DNA from 4 places in the Pseudomonas sp. H1_D04 genome. Region 1 is predicted to be linked to each of the others. Evidence: predicted binding sites of a transcription regulator. Region 1 holds the regulator's gene; each other region holds the start of a gene.

Region 1 (7,959 bases):
GGTACCACCAACGAAATCGTGACCCTGCTGCCGCTGATCAAGCGCCTTGGCATCCAGATGATCAGCGTCACCGGCAACCCGGAGTCGACGCTGGCCAAGGCTGCCGATGTTAACCTGAACGTTCACGTCGCCCACGAAGCCTGCCCGCTGAATCTGGCACCGACCTCCTCCACTACCGCTGCCTTGGTTATGGGCGACGCTCTGGCCGTTGCACTGCTTGAAGCTCGCGGGTTCACGGCTGAAGACTTCGCGTTCTCCCACCCGGGTGGCGCACTGGGCCGCCGCCTGCTGCTGAAAGTGGAAAACGTTATGCATTCAGGCGATGAATTGCCCCACGTCCAGCGCGGCACCTTACTTAAGGACGCGCTGATGGAAATGACTCGCAAGGGCCTGGGCATGACCGTGATCCTTGAAGCTGACGGCCGCCTGGCTGGGGTATTCACCGACGGCGACCTGCGCCGCACCCTGGACCGCACCATCGATATCCACACTGCGACCATCGATGCAGTGATGACGCCACACGGCAAGACCGCACGCCCTGAGATGCTGGCAGCCGAAGCATTGAAGATCATGGAAGACCACAAGATCGGCGCCCTGGTGGTTGTCGATAGCGACGACCACCCGGTTGGCGCCCTGAACATGCACGACTTGCTGCGTGCGGGAGTGATGTAAATGACCAGCGACCTGTTGCAACGCGGCAAAAACATCAGACTGGCGATTTTCGACGTTGACGGCGTGCTGACTGATGGCCGCCTGTACTTCCTCGAAGACGGCAGCGAATTCAAGACGTTCAACACCCTCGACGGCCAAGGCATCAAGATGCTGATGGCTGCAGGCGTGCAAACCGCGATTATCAGCGGCCGAAAAACTCCCGTTGTGGAACGCCGCGCACAAAACCTGGGGATTCCTCACCTGTATCAGGGCCGCGAGGATAAACTGGTAGTTCTGGACGAGCTTCTTGGCCAACTCAACCTAAGCTATGAGCAGGTCGCCTACTTAGGCGATGATCTGCCCGACCTGCCGGTCATTCGTCGAGTAGGGCTTGGCATGGCCGTCGCCAATGCGGCGGCGTTTGTTCGCGAGCACGCCCATGGCATCACCTGCGCCCGTGGTGGCGAAGGTGCAGCCCGCGAGTTCTGCGAACTGATCCTGCGAGCCCAAGGCAGCCTTGAAGCGGCCCACGCCGCCTACCTATAGAGCGTTTTATGCTGAGTAAAAAGATTCGCAACTTCCTGTTATTCGGGGTCATTGCCGCGCTGTTCCTCGCGGTGGGCTACTGGAATATCAGTCCGGGGCGCTTCCTCGACCAGCCTGTTGCGCAGGTCGACGAGGGGGCCATCGACTATTACGCCACCAATGCCTATAGCGTGCAGTTCCTGCCCGACGGCAAGCTGCAGTACGAAATGACGTCGGACAAAGTCGAGCACTTGAAGGCCACCGAAGTCACTCTGCTGACTAATCCGGACCTGAACCTGTACCGCGGCACCGAATTTCCGTGGCATGTCACCAGCAAGCGTGGTGAGGTGAACCCCGACGGCACCGAGGTAGAACTGATTGACTCGGTACGTGTTGCGCGCACGGATGCCAAAGCCCGTGACACGGTGATTACCAGCAGTCGCATGACCGTATTCCCGCAGAAGCAATATGCGCAGACCGAGCAAGACGTTAGAATCGACGGCGCTGGCGGTGTATCGACTGGCAAGGGAATGAAAGCGTATTTGAAAGAAAGCAGGATACACCTGCTATCGAACGTAAGAGGACAGTATGAGGCTCGTTAAAACTCTCCCTATTTTGCTCGGTTTGGGCGCAGCACTGGGAAGCGTGAGCGCCTGGGCTCTGCCGAACGATAGCCAGCAACCGATCCACATCTCGGCTGACGATGCGCAACTGGATGACAAGCAAGGTGTTGCCACCTATACCGGCGGCGTAATCATCACCCAAGGGTCGATGAAGATCACCGGTAATACCGTGACACTGACGCGTACCCAAGCCGGTGACATCGACGTCGTGACCTCAGTGGGCAACCTGGCTTACTTCGAACAGAAGCAGTCCGCTGCCGACACTGGCCCGATGAAGGGCTACGGCAAGACCATTCAGTATCACGCCCAGCAGAATCGCATTGTGCTGATCGACCAGGCCAAGGTGCTCAGCCCCGATGGCAACTCCACGGAAGGTGAAAAGATCACCTATGACACCGTGAAACAGATCGCTAACGCCGGTCGTGCCAATGGCAGCAAGGTCACCGCACCGCGCCCACGCATCGACATGGTTATCCAGCCGAAGAAGAAGGCCGAGTAATGGCAACCCTGAAAGCCCAGCATCTGGCCAAGGCCTATAAAAGCCGTCAGGTCGTGCGCGACGTCAGCCTGTCGATCGACAGCGGCCAGATCGTCGGCTTGCTCGGCCCCAACGGCGCAGGCAAGACCACATGCTTCTACATGATTGTTGGCCTGGTCCAGGCGGATCAGGGTCGCGTACTGATCGACGACCTGGATGTCAGCCACCAGCCAATGCACGGTCGTGCACGCGCGGGTATTGGCTATCTTCCTCAAGAAGCATCGATCTTCCGCAAACTGTCAGTTGCCGACAACATTATGGCCATTCTTGAAACTCGCAAGGAACTGGACCGTGACGGCCGCCGACAGGAGCTGGAAAGCCTGCTGCAGGAATTCCATATCAACCACATTCGCGACAACCTTGGCATGAGCCTGTCCGGTGGTGAGCGGCGTCGCGTGGAAATCGCCCGCGCCCTGGCCACTGCCCCCAAGTTCATTCTGCTGGACGAACCGTTTGCCGGCGTCGACCCTATCTCGGTTGGCGACATCAAGCAGATCATCCATCACCTCAAGGCCAAGGGCATCGGTGTACTGATCACCGATCACAACGTGCGTGAGACCCTCGATATCTGCGAAACCGCGTATATCGTCAACGATGGTCAACTGATCGCAGAAGGCGACTCCGCCACCATTCTGGCCAACGAACTGGTCAAGGAAGTGTACCTGGGTCACGAGTTTCGCCTGTAAAGCCGCCTGCACAAACAAGGCGGTGGCAGGTCGTTTGCCTGATGCGCGGGAGTCAATGAAAACCTCCGGTTTTTTATTGTTACCGCGCTCTAGGCAAAGCCCTCGATATCAGGCATATAATTTGCTTATGTTTGGCGCTCACGCGCCCTGTCGTGGATGGCGCGTTGCGCCGGCGAATAAGGTGTTAAGCCCCTGCCATGAAACCATCGCTAGTCCTAAGAATGGGCCAGCAGCTGACGATGACACCGCAGCTGCAACAGGCCATCCGCCTGCTCCAATTGTCGACCCTGGACCTGCAACAGGAAATCCAGGAGGCTCTGGAGTCTAATCCGATGCTCGAACGCCAGGAAGAAGGCGACGACTTCGATAATGCAGACCCGTTGGCCGACAACATCGAGCAAAAACCCAACGCAGACGTGCAGGAACCGTCCTACCAGGAAACCGCCCCTACGGTGGATAACCTTGAGGAAGGCGATTGGAACGAACGCATTCCCAACGAGCTTCCCGTAGACACTGCTTGGGAAGACGTCTACCAGACCAGCGCCAGCAGCCTGCCCAGCAACGACGATGATGAGTGGGACTTCACTACCCGCACGTCCGCCGGCGAAAGTCTGCAGAGCCATCTGTTGTGGCAACTGAACCTCGCACCGATGTCGGACACCGATCGCCTGATCGCCGTCACCCTGATCGATTGCATCAATAACCAAGGCTATCTGGACGAGACACTCGAAGAGATTCTTGAGGCCTTCGACCCCGAACTAGATATCGAACTGGACGAAATCGAAGCCGTCCTGCACCGCATCCAGCAATTTGAGCCCGCGGGTATTGGTGCGCGCACCCTTAGCGAATGCCTGCAGCTGCAACTGCGCCAGCTGCCCGCCAAGACCCCATGGCTCGCCGAGGCCCAGCGCCTGGTCACCGAATACATCGACCTGCTCGGCAGCCGCGATTACAGCCAACTGATGCGTCGCATGAAACTCAAGGAAGACGATCTGCGCCAGGTCATCGAGCTGGTGCAAAGCCTCAACCCGCGTCCCGGCTCGCAGATCGAGTCCAGCGAGGCCGAATACGTAGTTCCTGACGTGATCGTGCGCAAGGACAACGAGCGCTGGCTGGTGGAGCTTAACCAGGAGTCAGTGCCACGCCTGCGAGTCAACCCGCAATATGCAGGTTTCGTGCGACGCGCCGACACCAGCGCCGACAACACCTTCATGCGCAACCAGTTGCAGGAGGCGCGCTGGTTCATCAAGAGCCTGCAAAGCCGTAACGAAACCCTGATGAAAGTCGCCACGCAGATCGTCGAGCATCAGCGCGGCTTCCTGGAATACGGCGATGAAGCGATGAAGCCTTTGGTTCTGCACGATATCGCCGAAGCGGTAGGCATGCACGAGTCGACGATTTCCCGCGTTACCACGCAAAAATTCATGCATACCCCACGGGGTATTTATGAGTTGAAATACTTTTTCTCCAGCCATGTCAGCACCTCAGAAGGCGGCGAATGCTCGTCCACGGCAATCCGCGCAATCATCAAAAAACTGGTTGCCGCGGAAAATCAGAAAAAGCCGTTGAGTGACAGCAAGATCGCTGGTTTACTGGAGGCACAAGGCATTCAGGTCGCCCGTCGAACCGTCGCCAAGTACCGCGAATCCCTTGGGATCGCGCCTTCCAGCGAGCGTAAGCGTTTGATGTGACGGGCGGGCCACAGCGTTCCAGTGGCGGGTATTCCTACCCGCCGCTTTATGCACTGGCAACGAAGGAGAAGCTGTATGCAAGTCAACATCAGTGGACACCATGTAGAAGTCACCCCTCCCCTGCGCGAATATGTCGAGCAAAAGCTGAAAAAGCTTGAGGGTCATTTTGACAAGATCACCAATGTGCAAGTGATCATGAAGGTCGACAAGCTTCAGCAGAAAATCGAAGCGACCCTACAGATTCCCGGTGGCGAAGTAGTCGCCAACGCCGAGCATGAAGACATGTATGCATCAATCGATGCCTTGACTGACAAGCTCGACCGCCAACTTAAAAAGCATAAGGAAAAGCAGCAGAGCCTTCTTCAGGGCACAGGCCGCTAACACTCCCCACCCATGATTCGACTTGAAACCATCCTGACCCCCGGCCGTTCCCTCGTGAACGTGCCGGGCGGCAGCAAGAAGAAAGCCCTCGAACAAATTGCCAACCTGATCAGCAGCCAAGTGCCTGAACTGGAGATGCAAGATGTCTTCGAGGCTCTGATTGCCCGTGAAAAACTGGGTTCCACCGGTTTTGGTAACGGCATCGCCATTCCTCACTGTCGCCTCAAAGGCTGTGAGACACCTGTCAGCGCGCTGCTGCACTTGGACGCGCCTATCGATTTCGATGCCATTGATGGCGCCCCGGTCGACCTGCTGTTTGTTCTGCTGGTCCCACAGGCCGCCACCGATGCGCACCTGGAACTGCTTCGGCAGATCGCCAGCATGCTCGACCGCAAAGAAGTACGCGACAAACTGCGCAGTGCCAGCAGCAACGAGGCGCTGTACCAAGTTGTCCTGGATGAGCAAAACGGGCAGTAATCATGCGTTTGATCATCGTCAGCGGCCGCTCCGGCTCGGGTAAAAGTACCGCCCTCAACGTTCTTGAGGACAACGGCTTCTATTGCATCGATAACCTGCCGGCCGGCCTACTGCCGGAGTTGGCGGAACGCGCTCTGATCCACACCGAGCTGGCGCAACCTCTGGTTGCCGTTTCGATCGACGCCCGCAACCTGCCCAGCCACCTCTCTCGGTTCCCGGAACTGTTGGAAGAAGTGCGCGCCAAGCATATTCATTGTGATGTGCTGTACCTGGACGCCGATGAAGAGACGCTGCTCAAACGCTTCTCCGAAACCCGTCGACGCCACCCCCTCAGCAGCCCTCACCGTTCTCTGGCTGAAGCCATCGAGGACGAAACCAAGTTGCTGGGGCCGATCATTGACCTCGCCGACCTTAAGATCAACACCACCGGCCTTAACCTTTACCAGCTGCGCGATGCCATCAAACTGCGCCTGCTGAACCAGCCGGAGCCTGGCACGGCGTTTCTCGTCGAGTCTTTTGGCTTCAAACGTGGCATGCCGGTGGATGCCGATCTGGTGTTCGACGTGCGCTGCCTGCCCAACCCCTACTGGAAGCCAGAGTTACGCGACCAATCAGGGCTGGACCTACCTGTGGCTGAGTACCTAGCCGCGCAGCCGGATGTGGAGGAGATGTTCCAGGACATTTCCAGCTATCTGCTCAAGTGGCTGCCGCGCTTTGCCGCGAGCAACCGGGCCTATGTCACTATTGCCATTGGATGCACCGGCGGTCATCACCGTTCGGTATACCTGACCGAGCGCTTGGGCCAAGCACTGCAACAAACCCTCAAGAACGTCCAGGTTCGCCACCGCGACCTTAGCTGAAAGGAACACCTGCGCGATGCCCGCTCTGGAAATTGAAATCATCAACAAGTTGGGTTTGCACGCCCGCGCCTCGGCCAAGTTTGTCGGAGTAGCCGGGCAGTTCCCCTGCCAGATCAGGGCTGGACGCACACCTGAAAGCATGGTCGACGGCAAAAGCATCATGGCAATGATGATGCTGGCGGCCGGCAAAGGCACCAAAATTCATTTGAAGACCGAAGGCGAGCAAGACCAGGAAGCGATGGAAGCTCTGGTGGCGTTGATCAACAACTACTTTGATGAGGGTGAGTAACCTCACCCTTTGACACAAACGTGAAGCCGCAACGGCTTCACCCCAATGCGGTATCCATCGCCATCATCAAGCAAAATCCAATGCAGAGCCCCAAGCTGGCGAGCTTTTCGTGGCCATTGCGCCGCGACTCCGGGATCACCTCATGGGTCACTACCAACAGCATCGCCCCGGCAGCCAGCGCCAGCCCCAAAGGCAACAACACCTCGGCCAGGCTCACCAGCCAAGCGCAGAGCACGGCAAACACCGGTTCCACCAAGCCTGAAGCAGCACCAATCAGGAATGCCTTGGCCCGCGACATCCCTGCCCCGGCCAACACCAACGCAATCACAAGACCTTCGGGCACATCCTGCAAGGCGATGCCCATGGCCAAGCTGTCGGCATCCGGCATGCCGCCGCCGGCAGAGACGCCAACCGCCATGCCTTCCGGAATGTTGTGAGCAATGATAGCGAACACGAATAGCCAGATGCGCGGCGACATCATCGGTTTGTCCGGCGTGCCCACCAGCATTTCCGGACTCGCGCCGGAGACCTTGCGGTCAACCAGATACAGCCCGAACGCTCCCAACATAATGCCGAAACTGATCAGCCCGCTCGCGCCCCAGGACGTAAGCCCCAGGCTTTCCGCAGCAGCGATACCCGGTACCACCAGTGAAAAGGCGGTTGCAGCCAGCATCACGCCAGCCCCAAAGCCCAGCAAGGTATCGCTCACGGCCACCGGCATCCGCCGAATCACCAATACCGGAACCGCGCCCAGCGCAGTACCGAGCGCGCAGATCGCCCCGCCCTGCAAAGCACGCAGGATGCGCGGTTCAAGGTCCAGCCAGGCCAGCCCGTGGGCCACCAGCAATGCAGTACCTGCCAGTAGCAGTAGCGAGCCAAGCGCATAACGAAACATTCGCACGCTGCCGATCGCCAGTGTTTCAGTGCCCATAGTCGGCCTTAGATCTTGTTATAGAGGTAAATGTCAGGCCATAGCAGCCTGATAGCGTGCGGCAACTTCTGGCCAGTTAATAACACTGTAGAAGGCATTGATGTATTCCGGGCGGCGGTTCTGGTAGCGCAAATAGTAAGCATGCTCCCATACGTCCAGGCCGAGGATCGGCGTGTTGCCGCTCATCAGCGGGCTGTCTTGGTTACCGCTGCTTTCCACCACCAAGGTCTTTTGCGGCGTAACGCTCAGCCAAGCCCAGCCACTGCCGAAGCGGGTCAATGCGGCTTTGGTGAAGGCCTCCTTGAAA
Region 2 (7,959 bases), 2.6 Mb from region 1:
GGCGCCGCCGTGCCGAGTGTCGACTACTTGCCGGTGCGGGCGCTCCACCAGCAGTTGGCCAAGGTCACGCGGTTCCAGAGCCCGCGCGCGTTCAGTTATATGTTCAGCCCAGGTTTCGAGCCGCTGCGCCGCCAAGTGGCGATCCGCATGCGCGATGCGGGCGTTGTGGTGGACCCGTCCGAAGTAGTCATCACCCACGGTTGTGTCGATGCATTGCAGATGTCTTTGCGCGTGCTGACGCGTCCCGGCGACTTGATCGCGGCTGAATCACCGACGTATTACGGCTTGCTGCAACTGGCCGACTTGCTGGGCCTTAAAGTCATTGAGATCCCCAGTGATCCGTCCACCGGCATGAGCCTGGAGGCCTTGCAACTGGCGGCCAACCAATGGTCGATCAAGGCCCTGGTGCTGACCACGCGCCTGAGCAACCCCTTGGGCGGCACCATGCCCGAGGAGCGGCAGAAACAGTTGCTGCGCCTGGCCTCGGATTTCGATATCCAGATTGTCGAGGACGATATCTACGGCGAGTTGATGTTCGAAATCGGTCGCACCAAGGCCCTCAAGGCCTACGACCGCCTGGACCGGGTGATCTATTGCTCAAGCTTCTCCAAGACGTTGTCGCCGGGTGTGCGTATCGGCTGGATGATCGCCGGTAAGTACCAGCAGGAAATTCAGCGTCTGCAGATGTTCAGTACCCATTCGGCATGCAGTGTCACCCAGATGGGCGTGGCGGCGTACTTGGAGAACGGCGGCTACGACCGGCATCTGCGCTACATCCGCCAGGAATACCGCAAGAATCTCAGCGCCTTCCAACTGGCAGTGCAGCAGTATTTTCCCGAAGGCACCCAGATGACCCGTCCGACCGGTGGTTTTATCCTGTGGGTCAGTTTGCCCGGACGCGTCAATACCCAGGAACTGCACGTGCGCGCCCTGCAACAGGGCATCAGCATCGCGCCGGGGTTGATCTTCAGTAACACCGAGCAGTTCAACCACTGTATTCGCCTTAACTGCGGCACCCCGTGGAACCGCGAGGCAGAGCGGGCGCTGATGACGTTGGGGATGCTGGCCAGCCAGTTGTGTCAGGAAACCGCGGCAGGATTTTGAGGCGCTGAAAGGGGACAACTCCGATAGCTGGCTAATCACCGCCCTTGTCATGGCGCGCACAACAAGCGAGCATATGGCCCTCTGCCGTTAATGCTGTAGGCGATATGACCTCGATTGTTCGTGCTGTTTTGGTGATTGGCCTGTTAAGCCTGTGCAACGTCAGCACAGTGCTGGCGGCGGCACCTGTGACTGAAAACAAGCCTGCTGCCACTACCGAGCAGAACGCTCCGGCAAAGAAACCAAGCCCCGCCAAGCAAGCCTCCGTTACGAAGAAACAAGCCGCCACGGCGAAAAAGCGTGCAGCGAAGGCGAAAAAGTCCAAGTCAGCCCAGGAAGTGGCACAGACCAAGCTGCCACCGGCACAGTTGGATCTGTCGCTGCCGTCGGACATGGTCAGGCACCTGCAGCCCCTCGGCACCATGCCCAAGCCCCAGAGCGTGCCGTTGCTGCCGCCAATGTTTGGCGAAAAGCCCACCGACAACAGTGCCTTCCAGATCAATGGCCGTCTGCTCAGCAATGAGATGAAGCTACAACTGCGGAACGAAGAGCGCCGTGACGTGGAAGGTGCCGCGCTGGAATTCGAGTTCAAGCAATAAACGTTTCCCATAGACGTGACGCAGGCCAATGACCATCTGTCGCAGACTGGTCAGTCATGTTTTTTTATGCGAAAAACCCCTGTTAGACCATTTTAAAACGGCTGTTTAAGGGCGTACTCTAGCCCGGCCATCCCTATTGAGTCGTCGAGGACCTGCTGGTCATGAATTGCCGTGAAGGCTGTGGCGCTTGCTGCATCGCTCCCTCCATCAGTTCGCCATTACCCGGAATGCCCCATGGCAAACCGGCGGGCGAACGCTGCCTGCACCTGTCGGTCGAACAGCTGTGCCAACTGTTCGGCCAACCGGAACGCCCGGCGGTGTGCAGTGATTTCAAGGCGGATATCGATGTCTGCGGCACCGACCAAGCCGACGCGATCCGGTTGATCGGATGGTGGGAGCAGATGACGGCGGCTTGATGGGCTTTACTATCGGAACTTCAACAATAAGGAATACAACAATGGGTTCGCTGAAACGAATGGCTGTGCTGTGCGGGTTTACGGTGTTGTTCGCTGCCACTGCCCAGGCTGAGGATTGGCAAGTCGCGAAGGATGAGGACGGTATCAAGATTTCCCTGAGCGAAATCGCCGGCTCCAAGTACAAGGCGTATCGCGGTGTGACCGTGATCAAGGCCCCTGTCGCCAAGATCCAGGCCCTGCAGGAAGATGTGGCAGGCGCCTGTTCATGGATTCATGAGTGTAAATCCCAGAAGCTGGTGGACAAGAAAGGCGATGAGGCCTGGACTTACACCCAGTTCAAGGCGCCGTTCCCGGTGACCGATCGCGATTCGTATATCCATGTCACCACCACCAAGGACGCCGATGGCAGCGTGACCCGCAAGTTGCAGGGCGTGCCTACCTACAAGCCTGAAGAGAAAGGTTACGTGCGTGTTGCCCAGGTTGAGGGTTTCTGGAAGCTGGTGCCTAAAGGCGCCAATGAAACCGAAGTCACTTATCAGGTTCACACCGAGCCAGGCGGCAGCGTGCCTTCGTGGTTGGCGAACAAGTTTGTGGTGGACGCGCCGTTCAACACTTTGAAAGCCTTGAAAGAACACGCTGAAAAATAAGTGCAGTTGATCAGGTGTCTCCGGACTTGAGCGGAACGTTTTCCGAGCCCTCAAGGTCCAGATAGTTGTAAGCCCAAACACGGGTTTTATCGAGGAGGCACCGATGCAAAAGTGGCAGATTACCTTCGTTGATGATCACGGCGTCCAGTCCGTGGAGCAGTTCACCTGCGACCAAAAGCCCAGCCTCGAAGATGCGGCACACATGATTCGCAACAAGTTGGTCCCCGTCGCAGCCGAACTCGACCTCAATGACCTGGAGGGCCGCAAGCCCGAGCCTACGGTCAAGATCCTGAAAGACCAGAACAGTATCCAGATCCTCGATATCTCGCCCGCCGTCTGAACATTCCCGCTATGCCATTCATGCGCCTCTGGTGGAGGTGATAGCTTCGCGCTACTCTGCAAGTGAGATCAGCGAATGAATCGCTAAGGTCTGGTCTTGTCAGCTACATGCTTGTTTTCCTGCGGTGATGTTATTGCCGTGGTGCCCGCGCCAGCAGCGCGCGGGGCTTTGGGAAGCACGGAAAGTCTATCCATCAGTTTGAGGAGGACGTTTCATGAGCACAGCCTATCAAGAAGACATCAGCACCAACGTTCTGCGTCGCATGAAAGAGGGCGGCTTCGACTTTTCACGCTTCCACCCCATCGAGTTCTACGCCATTTTCCCGGATGAGGAACGGGCGCGCAGGGCTGCGGGTGAGTTTCGTGGAGAGTCACTGAATGCCCAGGTCAGCGCGCGCGACGATGGCGCCTGGTACCTGGAACTGAGCAAAATCATGTTCGCCACCTACGACGGCATAGGAGACTTCGAGCAGGACTTTGAGGCGGTGGTCGAGCCGCTGGGCGGGATCATCGAAGGATGGGGCGTCAAGCAGGAGGTGCGTGGGTTACCCATGTAGCGCAATTGTATGAGTAACGCAGCGTATCGGCTGACCTTAGGGTCGGCCGATTTTGTATGGGTTGCGAGAAAATTCCTGGAACTTGCGCTGCCTTTTCGTGCACCAAAAAAAAAGCCATCCTTAAAGGATGGCTGAAAGGGAAGACCTTAGGAGTCAGTCAGTACACGAGCTGTCACGGTACCGAGTGTGCAAGGGGTAAAGCTGTAGGAAAGATCCTGTTCAGCTGATGGAGGCGATTATCCGCACCCTTCGTCGGGCAGTGAAATCAACTCTGGCTATGCTGTTGATAGTCAAAGCCTGCATTGCGATGAAGCGTGCAGCAATACGACGGGCGTTCTGCGCACCAGGACGGTGCGATCAGCGCTTCGCTTTTATTTAACTCACTGTTTTTTAAGTGTTTATGCCGCTGGCACGGGCCTTGCGATGGTTCTTGCGTCCGGGTGACAAGGAGTACGGCATGATCCGCACTTATTACGACGAAATGTACGATGGAGCGGGGCAGGTCCGCCCCCATTACCGCGAGTTTGCCCGTTGGTTGGCCGAGACCCCTGCAGAACTGCTGGCCCAGCGCCGGCGTGAAGCCGATTTGCTGTTTCATCGCGCCGGTATCACCTTCACGCTTTATGGCGACGAGCAGGGCACCGAACGCCTCATTCCTTTCGACACCATCCCCCGCAGTATCCCCGCCAGTGAGTGGCGAATTGTGGAGCGCGGCTGTATTCAAAGGGTCAAGGCGCTGAACATGTTCCTTGCCGACCTGTACCACGAGCAACGCATCATCAAGGCTGGGATCATCCCCGCCGAACAGGTGTTGGCTAACGAGCAATATCAGTTGGCGATGCAGGGCCTGGACCTGCATCGCGACCTGTATTCCCACGTCTCCGGGGTCGACCTCGTACGCGATGGCGACGGCACTTACTACGTGCTTGAAGACAACCTGCGCACACCGAGCGGCGTGAGCTACATGCTCGAAGACCGCAAGATGATGATGCGCCTGTTCCCCGAACTGTTCGCCGCCCAGCGCATCGCGCCCATCGACCACTATCCCAACCTGTTGCTCGACACCCTTAAAAGCTCCAGTCCTTTGGATAACCCCAGCGTGGTGGTGCTGACGCCGGGGCGCTTCAACAGCGCGTTCTTTGAACATGCGTTCCTTGCCCGGGAAATGGGTGTGGAACTGGTGGAAGGCGCCGATCTGTTCGTACGTGATGACCGCGTCTTCATGCGCACCACCGACGGACCTAAGGCGGTGGACGTGATCTACCGCCGTCTCGATGACGCGTTCCTCGACCCGCTGGCCTTCAACCCGGATTCCATGCTCGGTGTGCCGGGTCTGCTGGCGGCCTATCGCTCCGGCAACGTGGTGCTGGCCAACGCCATCGGCACCGGGGTGGCGGATGACAAGTCGGTGTACCCCTTCGTTACCGAGATGATCCGTTTCTATCTGGATGAAGAACCGATCCTAAAGAACGTTCCTACCTTTCAATGCCGTAAGCCTGACGAATTGTCCCACGTACTGGCCAACCTGCCGGACCTGGTGGTCAAGGAAACCCAAGGCTCCGGCGGCTACGGGATGTTGGTGGGGCCGGCGTCCACGGCGGCTGAAATCGAAGCGTTCCGGGCGCGAATCAAAGCCAAGCCTCATGCCTATATCGCACAGCCGACCCTGTGTTTATCCACCTGCCCGACCTTTGTCGAAAACGGTATCGCCCCGCGCCACATCGACCTGCGCCCGTTTGTGCTGTCCGGCAAGGAAACCCGTGTGGTGCCGGGTGGCTTGACCCGCGTGGCGCTGCGCGAAGGTTCGCTGGTGGTCAACTCGTCCCAGGGCGGCGGCACCAAAGACACCTGGGTGGTTGAGGACTGAATGCCATGTTGAGTAGAACTGCCTCGGATTTGTATTGGATGTCGCGCTATCTGGAGCGTGCGGAAAACCTCGCGCGCATGCTCGATGTCAGTTATTCGCTGTCGCTGATGCCTCAGGATGGGCGCGGCGATGGCCTGCATGAATTAGCCATGCCGCTGCTGATCACCGGCACCCTGGATGATTACCGCGAGCGCCACGGTGAATTGCATGCCGAACGCCTGCTGCACTTCTTTGCCCTGGACGCGGCCAACCCGGCGAGCATCTACAGTTGCCTCGGCTCGGCGCGGGCCAGCGCCCATGCGGTGCGTGGGCGAATTACCGCCGACATGTGGGAAAACATCAACGCCACTTGGTTGGATATTCGCGATATCGCTCAGCAAGGTCTCAGCCGCTACGGTATGAGTCGCTTCTGTGAGTGGGTTAAGGAACGCTCCCATCTGTTTCGAGGGGCGACCTACGGCACCATCATGCGCAACGATGCATTCCGTTTCATTCGTTTGGGCACCTTTATCGAACGCGCTGACAACACCCTGCGTTTGCTTGATGCGCGCTATGAAATGGCCGGCGACCGTGCTGAAGCCGTCACCGATGGCACGGCCCACGCCTACTATCAATGGAGTGCCTTGCTGCGGGCGTTGTCGTCGTTCGAGGCCTACACCGAGATCTATCGCGACGCCCCTGGCGCCCGGCAAGTCGCCGAATTATTGCTGTTACGCGCCGATGTGCCGCGCTCGCTGCGCGCCTGCAGTGAAGAAATCGACCAGATCCTTGCCAGTCTGCCCGGCCTCAACGGTCGACCGGCCCAGCGCTTGGCCGCCGAAATGGACGCGCGCCTGCGCTTTACCGCGATCGATGAAATCCTTGAGGAAGGCCTGCACGCCTGGCTGACCGACTTTATCCCCCTGGTCCGCCAATTGGGCGACGCCATCTACAGTTCCTACCTGGAGGCGGCATGAGACTCTCCATCAGCCACGAAACCACCTACCACTACGAGGACCAGGTTCGCGCCAGCATCCAATACCTGCGCCTGACGCCCCATGACAGCGAGCGTCAACACGTGCTCAGTTGGCAACTGGACCTGCCGCGCCCGGTGCGCGCCCAAGTGGACCCTTTCGGCAATATCCTGCACGTGTTGACTCTGGACGAACCCCATGACGCCATCATCATCGGCGCCCGTGGCCAAGTGGATATCGACGAATTACGCGAAGCCGAGCATGAGAGCCAGTCGGCGTTTCCGTTCCTGCGTTGCACGCGCCTGACTGAACCGGATGACGCCTTGCGTGGCTTTGCCGCACAGCATTGTCGTCAGCGTCGCGATCGCACCGCGCTAATCGATCTGATGCACGCGCTCAACCAAGCGATGGTCTACACGCCAGGCGCTACTGAGCTCGACACCTGCGCCGCCGAGGCCTTCGCTGGGGCTGCGGGCGTGTGCCAGGACCACACCCACGCGTTCCTGGCCTGCGCACGCAGCCTGGGCATTCCTGCGCGGTATGTGTCGGGGTATTTGTACACCGAAGACAGTACGCATCTGGCCAGCCACGCCTGGGCCGAAGCCTGGTTGGATGACGCCTGGTACAGTTTTGACGTGACCAACCAATTGGCGCGCCCGGAGCGGCATCTCAAGCTGGCTGTGGGACTGGATTACCTGGATGCCTGCCCCGTACGCGGCATGCGTCGTGGCGGCGGGCATGAGCAAATGCACGCCAAGGTGTTTGTGGCGCCGACGCCGGTGGTTTCTGTGCAGCAGCAATAAATGATGAGTGGGTCGTGGCTTGTTGGGGGGAGAGAGCTTTCTTTGGTGAGCGGGCTTGCCCCGCGCTGGGCTGCGAAGCAGCCCCAAGACCATCCGCCGCGTAATGCCTGCCCGACAAAATTCTGCTGTATTGGGGCTGCTGCGCAGCCCAGCGCGGGGCAAGCCCGCTCACTACACGAAACTGTCTTTCGAAGGAGGCTGGCTCAGGGCTGCTGCTTACGCCCCGCCATATGCTTCAAATACCCCACCAATAAATCCAGCTCGCTGTCAGGCAATACACTGGCAGCGAACGCCGGCATCTTCGCCTGGGGCCAATGCCTCAAACTCTGCGGATCACGGATATAGCGCTTTAGGAAATCCCCACCGAAATATTCGGTAGGGCTGTAGGGGATATTCAGATCCGGACCCACCTGCGCATCGCCTACACCATTGAGGCGATGGCAGGCCAGGCAGTTTTTCTGGAACAGTGCAAAGCCCTGGTTGATGGGATCATTCGCCGCCAGTTCCGGATCGGGTAGCAGCGCGGGGAAGCGCTCGGCTACGGTCTTCAATTGCTTGATTGTCGAGACTTGAAACGGCCACTGCTCGGGGCTGATGTGCCCTGCTTGCGGGTCGGTCCACACCAGATAAAACGGGCCGGCACTGTGTTTGCCATCGGCCAGGGCGGGCCACGGTTT
Region 3 (7,959 bases), 640 kb from region 1:
CGCAAGGGACGGCAGCTTGTTGGAGCCGAGCATGCGGTCCACCAAGTTACGCAGGCGGTCGGCTTCTTCGATGATGACGTTGGTGTAGTCCTTGAGGTTCTCGTCCGGTAACTCGCGGGCCAGCAACTGCGCTGCGCCACGGATGCCGCCCAACGGGTTCTTGATCTCATGGGCGAGGCCACGTACCAGCATCTTGCTGGTTTCTTGCTTGGACAACTGCGCTTCTTCTTTGGTGATGCGCAGCAGGCGGTCACGGGGATGTACTTCAAGCAGCAGCAGGGTCGCGCCGTTGCTCAGGATCGGGGTCACAGCGTAGTCGACGGTCAATGTCTGCCCGGTAAGGGCCGTGAGCATCGCTTCACGCTTGGTGAATGGATGCGCCTGCTCCACCGCCTGGCGTAACGAGCTCAAGGCTTCGGCCGACTCGGTGAACAGCTCGCTGATGAACTGCCCATGGCTGCGCTGGCCACTGATGGCCAGAAGCATCTCCGCCGCCGGGTTCATGTACTCAAGACGCAAGTCGTCATTGAGCAGGATGGTCGCGGTGGTCAGGTTGTCGAGTAGCAAACGGTGCAGTGCATCGCTGATGGTCATCAGGACCTCTTTTGGAGCAAGGCGCGGGCTTGAGGCACACGCTGATACAAGGAAAATGCAAAAACCAAACCAAGGCTCCGAAAAGAAGCGCGAAAGCCCTGAAATGGGGGGTTAGGGCCCGAAACTGTGGCGTTCTGCCAGCTTGAGCGGGAAGTTTCGAACCAAAATGGTGTTAGTCATTGGGGTGGGTGCAGGATGTCGCACCAATATAGTGCGGTTTTGTGAAGGTTGTTCAGGAAGTGCCGAAATCATATAAATCAAATGTGGGAGGGGTTGCCCCTCTCCCACATTTTTGGATCGGGGTTACAGTTTTAGTCTTTGTAGATACACAGCTCGGCCGTAGCGCGGATCATCGCCAATTGCCGCAGTGGGTCGTTCAGCGGCTCGTGTACCGCTTCGGCCAGCCATTGAGGGCACTGCGGGTCGGTACGTTGTGGAGTGAAGTCCGCCAGTTGTTGCAGCAGGCGTTTTTGCAATTGATCCAGTTGCGGGCGAATCTGCTTTACCAGGTCCGGGCGCGGGTCGTCGGGTGCCTTGCCCTGGAACTGCCAGTCGGACAGGTGGGTGTACTGCACCAGCTTGTTTGCCTCGATCTGCGCCGAGAAAAATTGCTCGGCGGCGGCGGGCTCCAGTTTGTAGCTCGGTGCCTGGGCAATGACGCTGGCGAGCACATCTTGCTCGCGCTTTTTGTCTTCTACCGGTTTTTTGCTGTCCCATTTGCTCAGGGCCACCTGGTCGGCAATGGTCAGGCGTTCGGCGATGCTGTTGAGCAATGGCTCCAGTGTCGGCGGTGCAGCGAATGCACTGGCGCTGACGAATAACAGAGCGAACACAAGTCGACGTTTCAATGCTGATCTCCTTGTGGGAGGGGGCTTGCCCCCGATAGCAGAGTGTCAGTCAGCACCTGTATGAGCTGACCCACCGCTATCGGGAGCAAGCTCCCTCCCACCTTTTTGATTAGGTTTGCAGGTGTGGAACTGTGTAATTCACGGGCAAAAAAAGACCTCCCGAAGGAGGTCTTTTTTGTCACGCCACTTTAAGCAGCGCTACCGGATCAGCAGCTGTAGTACAGCTCGTATTCCAGTGGGTGTACGAAGGTACGAACCTTGATTTCTTCTTCGCTTTTCAGGCCGATGTAAGCGTCGATGAAGTCGTCGCTGAACACGCCGCCTTTGGTCAGGAACGCACGGCCCTTGTCCAGCTCTTCCAGGGCTTCTTTCAGGCTGCCGCACACTTGTGGGATCTCTTTGGCCTCTTCAGGCGGCAGGTCGTACAAGTTTTTGTCGGCAGCGTCGCCAGGGTGGATCTTGTTCTGGATACCGTCCAGGCCGGCCATAACCAGAGCAGCGAAGGCCAGGTAAGGGTTGGCTGCTGGATCCGGGAAGCGAGCTTCGATACGGCGAGCGCGTGGGCTGGAGACGTAAGGAATACGGATCGAAGCGGAACGGTTGCGCGCCGAGTAGGCCAGCATTACCGGAGCTTCGAAACCTGGGACCAGACGCTTGTAGGAGTTGGTCGAAGGGTTGGTGAAGCCGTTCAGGGCCTTACCGTGCTTGATGATGCCGCCGATGAAGTACAGGGCGGTATCGGACAGGCCGGCATAACCTTCGCCAGCGAAAGTGTTCTTGCCATCTTTGGCGATGGACAGGTGAACGTGCATACCCGAACCGTTATCGCCGTACAGAGGCTTAGGCATGAAGGTCGCGGTACGGCCGTAGGCAACGGCAGTGTTGTGTACGCAGTACTTCAGGGTCTGAACTTCGTCAGCCTTGGCAACCAGGGTGTTGAACTTCACACCGATTTCGTTCTGGCCGGCAGTCGCCACTTCGTGGTGGTGAACTTCGATGACCAGGCCCATGTCTTCCATGGCGTTGCACATGGAGGTACGGATTTCGTGGTCGTGGTCGAACGGCGGAACTGGGAAGTAACCACCTTTGATGCCTGGACGGTGGCCATGGTTGCCGCCTTCCACGTCCTGATCGGACATCCACGAACCTTGTTCAGAGTAGATCTTGAACATGGAGCCGGAGATGTCGGACTTGAACTTCACTTGGTCAAAGATGAAGAATTCTGGCTCTGGGCCTACGAATACGGTGTCACCGATACCGGTCGACTTCAGGTATTCCTCGGCACGCTTGGCGATCGCACGTGGGTCGCGGTCGTAGCCTTGCATGGTCGAAGGCTCGATCACGTCGCACACCAGGATCAGGGTGGCTTCTTCGGTGAACGGGTCCAGCACGGCAGTGCTGTCGTCCGGCATCAGGATCATGTCGGAGGCTTCGATGCCTTTCCAGCCAGCGATGGAGGAACCGTCGAACATTTTGCCTTCTTCGAAGAACGCATCATCCAGCGCATCGCGAGCCGGCATGGTCACGTGGTGCTGAGTGCCTTTGGTGTCCGTGAAGCGCAGATCAATCCATTTAACGTCATGATCTTTGATGAGTTGAACCGACTTCGACATAGTGTCCTCCGGGTGGCTTCGGGCTGGGGTAGTGGAGTTAGCCCTTAGAATGTGGGTGATGCCGGCGCGGATAGTCCGCCATGGCAACCTGCCTCACAAGAGAGCAAATTGCATGCCAGTGCGCCAACATGGGTTTTTTGCTCCAAAAACGCCCCTATAAAGGTGCATTGCGACAAAAGCGCGAAATTCGCGCACTGCAATGTGGCGTCGATGCATGCAAATGCACTGCTTTAGTGCGAGTCGAGTGATGTGCATATTAACTGGTTAAACCTTGAGCGATTTCCGCTATAATCCGCGCCCCCCTTTTTCGGCAGGCCCTGCGCGCGCTGTTTCCATGAAATTAATCGTTAAAGTCTTCCCCGAGATCACCATCAAGAGCCGACCGGTACGGATGCGTTTCATCCGTCAGTTGGCCAAGAACATCCGTGCCGTGCTCCGCGATCTGGACCCGGCTGTGGTGGTGAACGGTGTGTGGGACAACCTCGAACTGGAAACCCGCCTCACCGACGCCAAAGCCTTGAAGGACATGACCGAGCGCCTGAGCTGCATGCCGGGTATCGCGCATTTCCTCCAGGTGGATGAGTACCCGCTGGGCGACTTCGATGACATCACCGAAAAATGCAAACGGCACTTCGGTGACAGCCTTGAAGGCAAGATTTTTTCGGTACGCTGCAAGCGTGCCGGCAAGCACCCATTCAGCTCCATGGACGTCGAGAAATACGTCGGCAGCAAGCTGCGTCGCGAGTGCGGCGCCGCCGGAATTTCCTTAAAAGCGCCACAAATTGAAGTGCGCATGGAAATTCGCGACCAACGGTTGTTTGTGATTCACAGCCAGCACGACAGCATCGGCGGCTACCCGTTGGGCGCCCTGGAACAGACCCTGGTATTGATGTCCGGCGGTTTCGATTCCACGGTTGCGGCCTACCAGATCATGCGCCGCGGCCTGATGAGCCACTTCTGCTTCTTTAATCTGGGTGGGCGTGCACACGAATTGGGCGTGATGGAAGTCGCGCACTTTATCTGGAAGAAGTACGGCAGCTCCCAACGCGTGCTATTTGTGAGCGTACCGTTTGAGGAAGTGCTGGGCGAAATTCTCGGTAAAGTCGATAACAGTCATATGGGCGTAGTATTGAAGCGTATGATGTTGCGCGCTGCGTCTCGGATTGCCGATCAGTTGCAGATCGACGCCCTGGTGACCGGCGAAGCGATTTCCCAGGTTTCCAGCCAGACGCTGCCGAACCTGTCGCTGATCGACTGCGTGACCGAGAAGCTGGTGTTGCGCCCACTGATCGCCAGCCACAAGCAGGACATCATCGATTTGGCAGAAGAAATCGGCACCGCCGACTTCGCCAAGCATATGCCTGAATACTGCGGGGTCATCTCGGTGAATCCCAAGACCCACGCCAAGCGCAACCGCGTGGAGTACGAAGAACAACAGTTTGATATGGCGATTCTGGAGCGTGCGCTTCAGAACGCCAAGCTGGTCCCGATCGATCGTGTTATCGACGAACTGGGCCAGGATGTGCAGATCGAAGAAGTCAGTGAAGCCCTGGCCGGCCAGATTGTTGTCGACATCCGTCACCCGGATGCCGCTGAAGATGAGCCGCTGGAAATTCCTGGCGTCGACGTACAAACGCTGCCGTTCTACGCATTGAACGCGCGTTTCAAGGAACTGGATGACAGCCGTCAGTACCTGCTGTATTGCGACAAAGGCGTGATGAGTCGCCTGCATGCCCACCATTTGCTCAGTGAGGGGCATGCCAATGTGCGCGTTTATCGACCGAGCTAAGAGCCCGGGGCTGTTTGCCTGTGGCCTGCGTCACCGGCCCCCCGACTCTGCCGTCAAGCTGTAACGGCAAGGCCTGACTCTACTGTAAATCGCTGCCACGACCTGTCAGCACACCGAATCCTCTGATCGAGATACACAAGTGATCGAAAATCTACGTAACATCGCCATCATTGCTCACGTTGACCATGGTAAAACCACCCTGGTAGACAAACTCCTGCGTCAATCCGGCACCCTGGAGCGCAACGAGCTCAACGACGAGCGCGTGATGGACTCCAACGACCAGGAAAAAGAGCGCGGTATTACCATCCTGGCAAAAAACACCGCTATCAACTGGAACGGCTACCACATCAACATCGTGGACACCCCGGGCCACGCCGACTTCGGCGGTGAAGTTGAACGTGTGATGTCGATGGTTGACTCCGTTCTGCTGCTGGTTGATGCCCAAGACGGCCCTATGCCGCAAACCCGTTTCGTGACCAAGAAGGCTTTCGAAGCCGGCCTGCGTCCGATCGTGTGCATCAACAAGGTTGACCGTCCAGGCGCGCGTCCGGACTGGGTTCTGGACCAGATCTTCGACCTGTTCGACAACCTGGGTGCTACCGAAGAACAGCTGGACTTCAAAGTCGTGTACGCCTCGGCCCTGAACGGCATTGCCGGTCTGGAACACACCGACATGGCTGAAGACATGACCCCGCTGTACCAGTCGATCGTCGACAACGTACCGGCTCCAAAAGTTGACCGTGACGGCCCGTTCCAGATGCAAATCTCGGCACTGGACTACAACAGCTTCCTGGGTGTTATCGGCGTTGGCCGTATCGCTCGTGGTAGCGTCAAGCCGAACACCCCGGTTGTTGCTATCGGCGCCGACGGCAAGAAGCGTAACGGTCGTATCCTGAAGCTGATGGGTCACCACGGTCTGCACCGTATCGACGTTGAAGAAGCTTTCGCTGGCGACATCGTATGCGTGAGCGGTATGGACTCCCTGTTCATCTCCGACACCCTGTGCCAGCCGGACAACGTCGAGGCGATGAAGCCTCTGACCGTTGACGAACCAACCGTTTCCATGACCTTCCAGGTAAACGACTCGCCTTTCTGCGGTAAAGAAGGCAAGTTCGTGACTTCCCGCAACATCAAGGAACGTCTGGACAAAGAGCTGCTGTACAACGTTGCACTGCGCGTTGAAGAAGGCGACTCGGCTGACAAGTTCAAGGTTTCCGGCCGTGGTGAGCTGCACCTCTCGGTACTGATCGAAACCATGCGTCGCGAAGGCTTCGAAATGGGCGTTGGTCGTCCAGAAGTGATCATCCGTCAAGTTGACGGCGTGAAGCAGGAACCGTTCGAAAACGTAACCATCGACACCCCTGAAGAATCCCAGGGCAAGGTCATGGAAGAGATGGGCCTGCGTAAAGGCGACCTGACCAACATGGTGCCGGATGGCAAAGGCCGTGTGCGTCTGGAATACAACATCCCTGCTCGTGGTCTGATCGGTTTCCGTAACCAGTTCCTGACCCTGACCAACGGCGCTGGCATCCTGACCTCGATCTTCGATCGCTACGACACCATGAAGTCCGGCGACATGTCCGGCCGTCAGAACGGTGTTCTGGTATCGGTTGAGACTGGCAAGGCACTGACCTACTCCCTGGAAACCCTCCAGGCGCGTGGCAAGCTGTTCGTTGAACACGGTCAAGAGATCTACAACGGTCAGATCGTTGGTCTGAACAGCCGTGACAACGACATGGGCGTCAACCCAACCAAAGGCAAGAAGCTCGACAACATGCGTGCTTCGGGCAAAGACGAAACCATCGCTCTGGTCCCACCTGTTCGCTTCACCCTGGAACAGGCCCTGGAATTCATCCAGGACGACGAGCTGTGCGAAGTTACGCCTAAGTCGATCCGCCTGCGTAAGAAGATCCTGGACGAAGGCGAGCGTACCCGCGCTGCCAAGAAAGCCAAGAACTGAGTTAACTCAGGCTGAATGAAAAACGCCCCCGGTCGAAAGGCCGGGGGCGTTTTTTTATGCCTGCTGGTTTTGTGGTGGCGGTACCGGCCTCATCGGGGGCAAGCCCCCTCCCACATTTGACCGAGTACAGCCATTTGGAATGCGGTCAGTGTGGGAGGGGGCTTGCCCCCGATAGAGCCCTTGAACCCTCTGCAAAACCCGGATCAGAACTTGTCGAGGGTCTTGAAATTGGTCTCGCGCACCACTTCCTTCGGCTTGTACGCGCAATACCCCGGCCGCGGTCCGATCTTCGGGTGATTGCGGCAGGTATCGGGGCGCTTGTCATAAATAGTGCAGAAGCGCGTCTTACGATCCAGGTACAGGCAATCGTTGTTGCTCATGCGCTGCAGCGTAAAAATCTCGGATTTGTTGTTGTAGCGCTCGACGATGCCTTCCTTCTGCAACCGCTTGGCGATGTTCTTCGGCGGATCGCCGCGTTCGAACTCATCGACGATGCCAATGCGGATCAGGTCCTTGATCTTCACTTCGACCGGCAGCGTGCAGCAGCTGGACACGCAGCCACCGCACATGTGGGCGGAATATTTCTGCCAGGTCTCAAGACGGTCGAGTTCCGCGGCGGCGATCAGTTGAGGCTTCATCAAGGTTCCAAAAGGTGGGGCTGTATCCGGGCGCGGGATCATACCGGGATTGGTGGTTTTTTGAACAATATTTTGCGTATTTCATCCCGAACGGTGCGATGGGCGAAAGCAGGCACGGCCAATGCATCAAAACCCGCTAAAGGTAAATGCGTTAAAAAACTGCCGAACCAGAGCGTCTACCGTCTGTCAGACCGTCTAGGCTCTAGCAACTCCTTCTATCTCGCCCGAGGTCGCAATTGATGTCTCAGGAACCACTTGCACGAGAAGCAGAGGTAGCCGCATTTCGCGATGCCGTCTTGACCAAACTCACCTACGCGGTGGGCAAGGACCCGGATCACGCCTTCGACCACGACTGGTTCGAAGCCATTGCCCTGGCCGCACGCGACCAGATGGTCGATCACTGGATGGACCACACGCGGCGTATTTACCGCAAGGGCCAGAAACGTGTGTATTACCTGTCCCTCGAATTCCTCATCGGCCGTTTGCTCTACGACAGTCTGAGTAACCTTGGTGTGTT
Region 4 (7,959 bases), 1.2 Mb from region 1:
CGAAAGCCTGCTGCCGGAGTAAGCCATGCTGCTGCGTTTTACCAAGATGCACGGGCTCGGCAATGATTTCATGGTCCTCGACCTGGTCAGCCAGCACGCGCACATCCTGCCCAAGCACGCTAAACAGTGGGGCGACCGGCATACAGGGATTGGCTTCGACCAATTGCTGATCGTCGAGGCGCCAAGCAACCCGGAGGTGGATTTCCGTTATCGAATCTTCAACTCCGACGGTTCCGAAGTGGAACAGTGCGGCAACGGTGCGCGCTGTTTCGCGCGTTTCGTGCTGGATAAGCGCCTGACCGCCAAGCGCCAGATCCGCGTCGAGACCAAGAGCGGCGTGATCGAGCTGGATATTCGCAGCGACGGCCAAATCAGCGTCAACATGGGCGCGCCGCGCTTGGTGCCAGCGGATATTCCGTTCCAGGCCAGCGAGCAGGCCACCAGCTATGCAGTCGATGTCGACGGCAAGATCGTCGACTTGGCGGCCGTCTCCATGGGCAACCCCCATGCCGTGTTGCGGGTCAACGACATCAACAATGCCCCCGTACATGAACTGGGGCCGAAGATCGAACACCACCCGCGCTTTCCGGCACGGGTCAACGTGGGTTTCCTGCAGGTGATCGACCGTTCCCGCGCGCAATTGCGTGTGTGGGAACGCGGCGCCGGCGAAACCCAGGCCTGCGGCACCGGTGCTTGCGCCGCTGCTGTGGCCGCGATCAGCCAGGGGTGGATGGATTCGCCGCTGCTGATCGACCTGCCCGGTGGACGCCTGTCCATCGAATGGGCAGGCCCTGGCCACCCGGTGCTGATGACCGGGCCGGCCTCGCGTGTATACGAAGGACAGGTCCGTCTATGAGTGAGCCAAGCTAATGACCGATAAGCCTCAAGTACCCGCACCCGCAACCCCGAGCGAAAGTCTGGAGGCCGCTGCTGTCGCGGCGTACCTTGAGGCGAATCCGGATTTCTTCGTCGAGCACGAAGAACTGCTGCCGGCGCTGCGCATCCCCCACCAACGCGGCGACACCGTGTCGCTGGTGGAGCGACAGATGAAGATCCTGCGCGAGCGCAATATCGAGATGCGTCATAAGCTCTCGCACTTGATGGACGTCGCCCGCGACAACGACCGCCTGTTCGACAAAACCCGTCGCCTGATTCTTGCGCTGATGGACGCCACCAGCCTGGAAGAAACCGTGATCGCCGTGGAAGACAGCCTGCGCCAGGACTTCCAAGTGCCATTTGTCAGCCTGATCCTATTCAGCGATAACCCGATGCCTGTAGGCCGTTGGGTCAGCGGCAGCGACGCACAGACCGCGATTGGCGGCCTGTTGTCCGAGGGCAAGACCATCAGCGGCACCTTGCGCGAGCATGAGCTGGACTTCCTGTTTGGTCCCGAACAGCTCAAGGAGATCGGCTCCACAGCCGTGGTCGCCCTCAGCCATCAAGGCTTGCATGGCGTGCTGGCTATCGCCAGCCGTGATCCTGCGCACTACAAAAGCTCGGTGGGCACGCTGTTCCTGACCTATATCGCCGAAGTGTTGGGCCGCGTCCTGCCGCGCTTCACCACCGCCCTGCGCGCGGTGCGCTAGCCATGGAACGGCAACTGGACGCTTACTGCGCTCACCTGCGCAACGAGCGCCAGGTGTCGCCCCACACACTGGAAGCCTACCGGCGGGACTTGAACAAGGTCCTGGCCTACTGCGAAAAACAGCAGGTCACCAGTTGGAAGGCCTTGGATATCCAAAGCCTGCGCAGCCTGATCGCGCGCTTGCACCAGACGGGCCAATCCTCGCGCAGCCTGGCTCGCCTGCTGTCGGCTGTGCGCGGGCTCTATCACTACCTCAACCGCGAAGGCCTGTGCGACCACGACCCGGCCAACGGCCTGTCTCCGCCCAAGGGCGAACGGCGCCTGCCCAAGACCCTGGACACCGACCGCGCCCTGCAATTGCTCGATGGCGCCGTAGAGGATGACTTCCTCGCCCACCGCGACCAGGCGATCCTGGAGCTGTTCTATTCCTCGGGCCTGCGCCTGTCGGAACTCACGGGCCTGAACCTAGACCAATTGGACCTGGCAGACGGCCTGGTGCAAGTACTCGGCAAGGGCAGCAAAACCCGCGTGCTGCCGGTGGGTAGGAAGGCCCGCGAAGCCCTGCAACTCTGGCTTCCGCTGCGGGCGTTGGCCAACCCGGCGGACGACGCCGTGTTTATCAGCCAGCAAGGCCGGCGACTGGGGCCGCGGGCTATTCAGGTGCGGGTCAAAGCCGCCGGGGAGCGCGAACTGGGTCAAAACCTGCACCCGCATATGCTGCGGCACTCCTTTGCCAGCCATATGCTGGAATCGTCCCAGGATCTGCGCGCCGTGCAGGAGTTGCTGGGCCACTCCGATATCAAGACCACGCAGATCTACACCCATCTGGACTTCCAACACCTGGCAACGGTGTACGACAGCGCCCATCCACGGGCCAAACGCATCAAGGGCGGCGACTCATGAGTATCAAGCTGATCACCTTCGACCTGGACGACACACTCTGGGACAACGTACCCGTCATCATCAGCGCCGAGGCGTCGATGCGCGAATGGCTGGTCGTGCATGCCCCCAACGTCGGCGACCTGCCACTGGAGCATTTCGCCAGCCTGCGCCAACAGGTGCTGCAGCGTCATCCGGAGCTCAAACACCGCATCAGCGTGTTGCGCCACCGGGTGCTGATGCACGCCTTCGAGGAGGCCGGATATCCACAGCCGCAAGCCACGGAAATGGCAGACGTGTGCTTCGAGGCGTTCATTCACGCCCGTCATCAGCTCACTCCCTTCCCTGAAGCCGAGCCGATGTTGCAAGCGCTGCGCCAGCACTTTCTGCTGGGTGTGATCACCAATGGCAATGCCGATGTGCAGCGTGTGGGCCTGGCTGACTACTTTCACTTTGCGCTGCGCGCTGAAGATATTGGTATTGCCAAGCCAGATGCGCGGCTGTTCCAGGAAGCGCTGCAACGCGGCGGAGTGGATGCCAGCGCAGCGGTGCACGTTGGCGACCATCCCGGGGACGACATTGCGGGGGCGCAGCAGGCGGGGCTGCGGGCCGTGTGGTTTAACCCCAGCGCCAAGGTGTGGGAAGGGGATAAACGCCCCGACGCGGAGATTCGTAGCCTTACGGAGCTGCCGGAATTACTCCGCAAGTGGCAGTAGTATTAGAGATCCCAATATGGGGATCACCACGAAGCTCAAATAAATCAGCAAGCATGAAAAAGCCCGCAGCGACGGCGGGCTTTTTCTTACAAGCAGGTGACTGACCTCAGATAGGTCGGCTGCCGTACTTGTTATCCGGCTTCTTGGGTGGGTCTGCCACCACGTTAGCCTCGACTTCCTGCACTCTGCCGCCTTTAGCGAGGAATTCTTCCATCGCACGGGCCAGAGCATCGCGCTCTTTGTTCTTGGCCTCAACGCTCGGCAATTCATCTACCGAAACAGCTGCCTTGGCTTTGCCTTTGGCCGCAGGGGCAGGCGCATCATCGCCACCATCGTCGTCCGCAACGTCTTCCGCTGCAGCTTCAAGACCTTCTTCGGTGTCGTCTTCGTCACCTACTTCGAGTTCGTCGTTTTCCAGATCATCGTCGCTCATGTTCTACCTCATGACTTGCGAAAAGCAGATTAGTTATAGCCCAGCTTCGCCCTCTGTCGAGGCCGCCAGGGAAAAATCAACATCCACTGGATAACCAGTGGCTTACGCCCCGTCACCGTGCAAGGTGGCGAGGACTTTACGAGCACCGCCATGATCACGGTGCTCGCCCAGATAAACACCTTGCCAGGTACCCATCGCCAAGCGACCGGCCTTGACCGGCAAACTCAGCTGGCAGCCCAGGAGACTGGCCTTGAAGTGCGCCGGCAGATCATCCGGACCTTCGTCATTGTGTTCGAACCCGGCACGGCCTTGCGGCACCAGCAAGTTGAAAAAACGTTCGAAGTCACGGCGAACCGCCGGATCGGCATTCTCGTTGACGGTCAGAGAAGCCGAGGTGTGCTGCAACCACAGGTGTAACAGGCCCACACGACACGCCTTCAGTTCAGGCAAGCCGGCAAGCAACTCATCGGTCACCAAGTGAAAGCCCCGGGGCTTGGCCCGCAGGGTAATCAGGGTCTGTTGCCACATAGAGTTCTCTCGCCCATCGGCGCGCATTCTAGCGCGCTCTGGGAAAAAACAAAGTGCCGAATACGCCTACGTGCCTGTAAGACATTCGCATACTGAAAAGTGCCGTGTGCGGCCGATCACAAACTTTGCGCAAAAACCGGCACAGCGTCTTACGACTGACAAACACCAGGCAAAAAAATGCCCGGCAAGCCGGGCATTTTTTTTACGCGCACTTACAAGTTGTAGCCGCGTTCGTTGTGTTGCGCCAGGTCGAGGCCGACAGCCTCTTCCTCTTCGGTAACACGCAGGCCAATGACCATATCGAGCACCTTGAGGATGACGTAGGTGACGATCGCCGTGTAGATCACGGTGAAGCCAACACCCTTGCACTGGATCCAGACTTGAGCCGCGATGTCAGTGACGGTGCCGAAGCCGCCCAAAGCAGGGGCTGCGAATACACCTGTGAGGATCGCACCGACGATACCGCCGATACCGTGCACGCCGAATGCGTCCAGGGAGTCGTCGTAGCCCAGCTTACGCTTGAGGCTGGTCGCGCAGAAGAAGCAGACCACACCGGCCACCAGGCCGATTACCAGAGCGCCCATCGGGCCAACGGTGCCGGCGGCTGGTGTTACAGCTACCAGACCAGCGACTACGCCCGAGGCGATGCCCAGTGCACTTGGCTTGCCGTGAGTGATCCACTCGGCGAACATCCAGCCCAACGCCGCAGCAGCGGTAGCGATCTGAGTGACCAGCATCGCCATGCCAGCAGTGCCGTTGGCCGCAGCAGCGGAGCCGGCGTTGAAGCCGAACCAACCGATCCACAGCATTGCCGCGCCCACCAGGGTGTAACCCAGGTTGTGCGGTGCCATCGGAGTGGTAGGGAAGCCTTTACGCTTGCCGAGCACGATGCACGCCACCAGCCCAGCCACACCGGCGTTGATGTGCACCACGGTGCCGCCGGCAAAGTCCAGCACGCCCCAGTCCCACATCAGGCCGCCGTTGCCGCTCCAGACCATGTGCGCGATTGGCGCATAAACCAGGGTGAACCAGATGCCCATGAAGATCAGCATCGCAGAGAACTTCATACGCTCAGCGAAGGCACCGACGATCAGCGCCGGGGTGATGATGGCGAAGGTCATCTGGAAGGTGATGAACACCGCTTCCGGGAACAACGCCGCAGGCCCGGTGATGCTGGCTGGGGTCACACCCGCCAGGAACGCCTTGCCCATGCCGCCGAAGAAGGAATTGAAGTTGACCACACCCTGTTCCATACCGGTGGTATCGAACGCAATGCTGTAGCCGTAGACGACCCACAGGATGCTGATCAGGCCAGTGATGGCGAAGCACTGCATCATCACCGACAGAATATTTTTGGAGCGGACCATGCCGCCGTAGAACAGCGCCAGGCCGGGAATGGTCATGAACAGCACCAGTGCGGTGGCGGTCAGCATCCAGGCGGTGTCGCCAGAGTTGAGGACTGGAGCAGCCACTTCGTCTGCCGCCATGGCCAGGCTTGGCATTACGATGGACAACAGGGCTCCGAGCCCTGCGAATTTACGCAGAGTCATATTGTTTTCTCCTGGGGCGTTGGGGTTTGGCGGCTTAGATTGCGTCGGTATCGGTTTCGCCGGTACGGATGCGAATAGCCTGTTCCAGATTGACCACGAAGATCTTGCCGTCACCGATCTTGCCGGTGTTGGCGGCCTTGGTTATCGCTTCGATAACCCGGTCAAGATCCTTGTCGTCAATGGCGACATCAATCTTCACCTTCGGCAGGAAATCGACTACGTATTCCGCGCCGCGATACAGCTCGGTGTGACCCTTCTGCCGACCGAAGCCCTTGACCTCAGTAACGGTAATGCCCTGCACGCCGATCTCGGACAGCGACTCGCGTACATCGTCCAACTTGAACGGCTTGATGATGGCAGTGACTAGCTTCATGAAAACTCTCTCCCGAATTGGTGGACTTGCCCCAGGAAAACAAACCCGTCTCAAGTCTAAGCGCAGTGCCTGGCTTTGTAACGCATCGTCGCAAGGGCAGTTGCCTTTGCGACGCCAGCGAACCACTGGTGACGAAACCTGTACCCCTGATCCGTCGGCGCACTGCATTCGTCACAGCGACTGCATCAGTGCATGGGTCATGATCGTCTAAGCAGAAACCTTGCCAGCTCCGTAAAAATCACTGAAATCAGTCCTTTGCCCACTTAACCTCACCCACAGGACTATTTGGCAGCTGCAATGCGCACGAAAACAGTGCGCCGTCGCACAGCTCGATGCGCGAAAAGCGTGCGCTGCAGGCCGCGAAAAAGACTATAGACGCTGCGTGATACACTGCCCGCCAACAGTTTCCGGAATATTTCCCATGCTCGCGCCCAAAGACCTACTCGACGCCCTGAGCGGCCACGCCTCTCGCCTGTTCAGCGGCGAAACCCCGCTGCCCCGCAATGAAATCGAAAGCCAGTTCAAGGCCTTGCTGCAAAGCGGTTTCAGCAAGCTCGACCTGGTGAGCCGGGAAGAATTTGATAGCCAAATGGTGGTGCTGGCCCGCACGCGTGCGCGGCTGGAGAGCCTGGAGGCGAAGGTGGCTGAACTGGAAGCGCGGCTAACCCCAACGGCCGAGTAACTGACGCAACTAAGCCAAAATGTGGGAGGGGGCTTGCTCCCGATGGCGGTGGGTCAGTGACATATTTATCAACTGACCCACTGCTATCGGGGGCGAGCCCCTTCCCACATTTGTTCTGCGTCGTTCTCTGGATACGTTCTGTAAAACCTCCCTCCCTCGCTAGCCCCACCCCTCGTCTACCCTTGAAAAACCCGCAGGAAGCGGCCTCTCTTTCAAGGAACGAGCATGTCCCTCGCCATCGTCCACAGCCGCGCCCAGATCGGCGTAGAAGCCCCAGCCGTCACCGTCGAAGTGCACATGGCCAACGGTCTCCCGTCCCTCACGCTGGTGGGCCTTCCCGAAACCGCTGTCAAGGAAAGCAAGGACCGAGTACGCAGCGCCATCCTCAACTCCGCCCTGCAATACCCCTCGCGCCGCATCACGCTCAACCTCGCGCCCGCCGACCTGCCCAAGGACGGCGGGCGTTTTGATTTGGCGATTGCACTGGGGATCCTCGCCGCCAGTGTGCAGGTGCCAGCGTTGATGCTCGATGACATTGAATGCCTGGGTGAGTTGGCGTTGTCCGGCGAAGTGCGTGCGGTCAAAGGTGTGTTGCCAGCCGCTTTGGCGGCGCGCAAGGCTGGGCGCACCGTGATAGTGCCGCGGGCGAATGCAGAGGAAGCTTGCCTGGCGTCGGGGCTGAAGGTGATTGCCGTGGATCACTTGCTGCAGGTCGTGGCGCACCTCAACGGACAAGTGCCGATTGAGCCCTATAAATCCGATGGTTTGTTGTACCTGAACAAGCCCTACCCGGATTTGAGCGAAGTGCAAGGCCAACTCTCCGCCAAGCGGGCGTTGTTGATTGCAGCAGCGGGCGCACATAACCTTCTGTTCAGCGGGCCACCGGGCACCGGCAAGACCTTGCTTGCCAGCCGCTTGCCCGGTTTGCTGCCTCCGCTGAGCGAGCAGGAGGCCCTGGAAGTGGCGGCAATTCAGTCGGTGGTCAGCCTCGCACCGCTGAGCCATTGGCCGCACCGGCCGTTTCGCCAGCCGCACCACTCTGCGTCAGGGCCCGCACTGGTGGGCGGTGGATCGAAACCGCAGCCTGGGGAAATCACCATGGCGCATCATGGCGTGCTTTTCCTGGATGAGTTACCGGAGTTTGATCGCAAGGTGCTGGAGGTTTTGCGTGAGCCATTGGAGAGCGGATAGACGTATCATGCACTTTTGAACA

Evidence for each region. Region 1 encodes sigma-54, which starts transcription at its own class of promoters, with help from an activator protein. Its sites were predicted from a motif close to ANTGGCATNNANNTTGCTNT; they were not measured.
Region 2: the regulator sigma-54 is predicted to act here: its motif matches at 4,065-4,084, upstream of AB4N82_RS17235 (circularly permuted type 2 ATP-grasp protein).
Region 3: the regulator sigma-54 is predicted to act here: its motif matches at 3,156-3,175, upstream of glnA (type I glutamate--ammonia ligase).
Region 4: the regulator sigma-54 is predicted to act here: its motif matches at 6,273-6,292, upstream of glnK (P-II family nitrogen regulator).

Annotation. Positions count from the first base shown of each region.
Region 1 is NZ_CP162826.1:1,140,199-1,148,157, forward strand. It holds gene AB4N82_RS05295 (KpsF/GutQ family sugar-phosphate isomerase) at 1-672, shown strand, start outside; gene AB4N82_RS05300 (KdsC family phosphatase) at 673-1,197, shown strand; gene lptC (LPS export ABC transporter periplasmic protein LptC) at 1,206-1,778, shown strand; gene lptA (lipopolysaccharide transport periplasmic protein LptA) at 1,765-2,298, shown strand; gene lptB (LPS export ABC transporter ATP-binding protein) at 2,298-3,023, shown strand; gene AB4N82_RS05320 (RNA polymerase factor sigma-54) at 3,221-4,714, shown strand; gene hpf (ribosome hibernation-promoting factor, HPF/YfiA family) at 4,790-5,095, shown strand; gene ptsN (PTS IIA-like nitrogen regulatory protein PtsN) at 5,108-5,572, shown strand; gene rapZ (RNase adapter RapZ) at 5,575-6,432, shown strand; gene AB4N82_RS05340 (HPr family phosphocarrier protein) at 6,449-6,721, shown strand; gene AB4N82_RS05345 (ZIP family metal transporter) at 6,759-7,652, opposite strand; gene AB4N82_RS05350 (superoxide dismutase) at 7,686-7,959, opposite strand, start outside.
Region 2 is NZ_CP162826.1:3,707,863-3,715,821, forward strand. It holds gene AB4N82_RS17205 (aminotransferase-like domain-containing protein) at 1-1,104, shown strand, start outside; gene AB4N82_RS17210 (translation initiation factor 2) at 1,209-1,700, shown strand; gene AB4N82_RS17215 (YkgJ family cysteine cluster protein) at 1,862-2,116, shown strand; gene AB4N82_RS17220 (START domain-containing protein) at 2,158-2,763, shown strand; gene AB4N82_RS17225 (hypothetical protein) at 2,867-3,103, shown strand; gene AB4N82_RS17230 (ribonuclease E inhibitor RraB) at 3,318-3,659, shown strand; gene AB4N82_RS17235 (circularly permuted type 2 ATP-grasp protein) at 4,117-5,526, shown strand; gene AB4N82_RS17240 (alpha-E domain-containing protein) at 5,532-6,482, shown strand; gene AB4N82_RS17245 (transglutaminase family protein) at 6,479-7,282, shown strand; gene AB4N82_RS17250 (c-type cytochrome) at 7,486-7,959, opposite strand, start outside.
Region 3 is NZ_CP162826.1:1,777,794-1,785,752, reverse strand. It holds gene glnL (nitrogen regulation protein NR(II)) at 1-594, opposite strand, end outside; gene AB4N82_RS08175 (chorismate mutase) at 906-1,442, opposite strand; gene glnA (type I glutamate--ammonia ligase) at 1,649-3,055, opposite strand; gene thiI (tRNA uracil 4-sulfurtransferase ThiI) at 3,390-4,844, shown strand; gene typA (translational GTPase TypA) at 4,984-6,804, shown strand; gene AB4N82_RS08155 (YkgJ family cysteine cluster protein) at 7,008-7,442, opposite strand; gene AB4N82_RS08150 (glycogen/starch/alpha-glucan phosphorylase) at 7,682-7,959, shown strand, end outside.
Region 4 is NZ_CP162826.1:2,377,277-2,385,235, reverse strand. It holds gene lysA (diaminopimelate decarboxylase) at 1-22, shown strand, start outside; gene dapF (diaminopimelate epimerase) at 26-856, shown strand; gene AB4N82_RS10855 (DUF484 family protein) at 870-1,586, shown strand; gene xerC (tyrosine recombinase XerC) at 1,589-2,488, shown strand; gene AB4N82_RS10845 (HAD family hydrolase) at 2,485-3,180, shown strand; gene sutA (transcriptional regulator SutA) at 3,287-3,613, opposite strand; gene AB4N82_RS10835 (secondary thiamine-phosphate synthase enzyme YjbQ) at 3,716-4,141, opposite strand; gene AB4N82_RS10830 (ammonium transporter) at 4,354-5,691, opposite strand; gene glnK (P-II family nitrogen regulator) at 5,726-6,064, opposite strand; gene AB4N82_RS10820 (accessory factor UbiK family protein) at 6,486-6,746, shown strand; partial or broken gene AB4N82_RS10815 (YifB family Mg chelatase-like AAA ATPase) at 6,972-7,934, shown strand.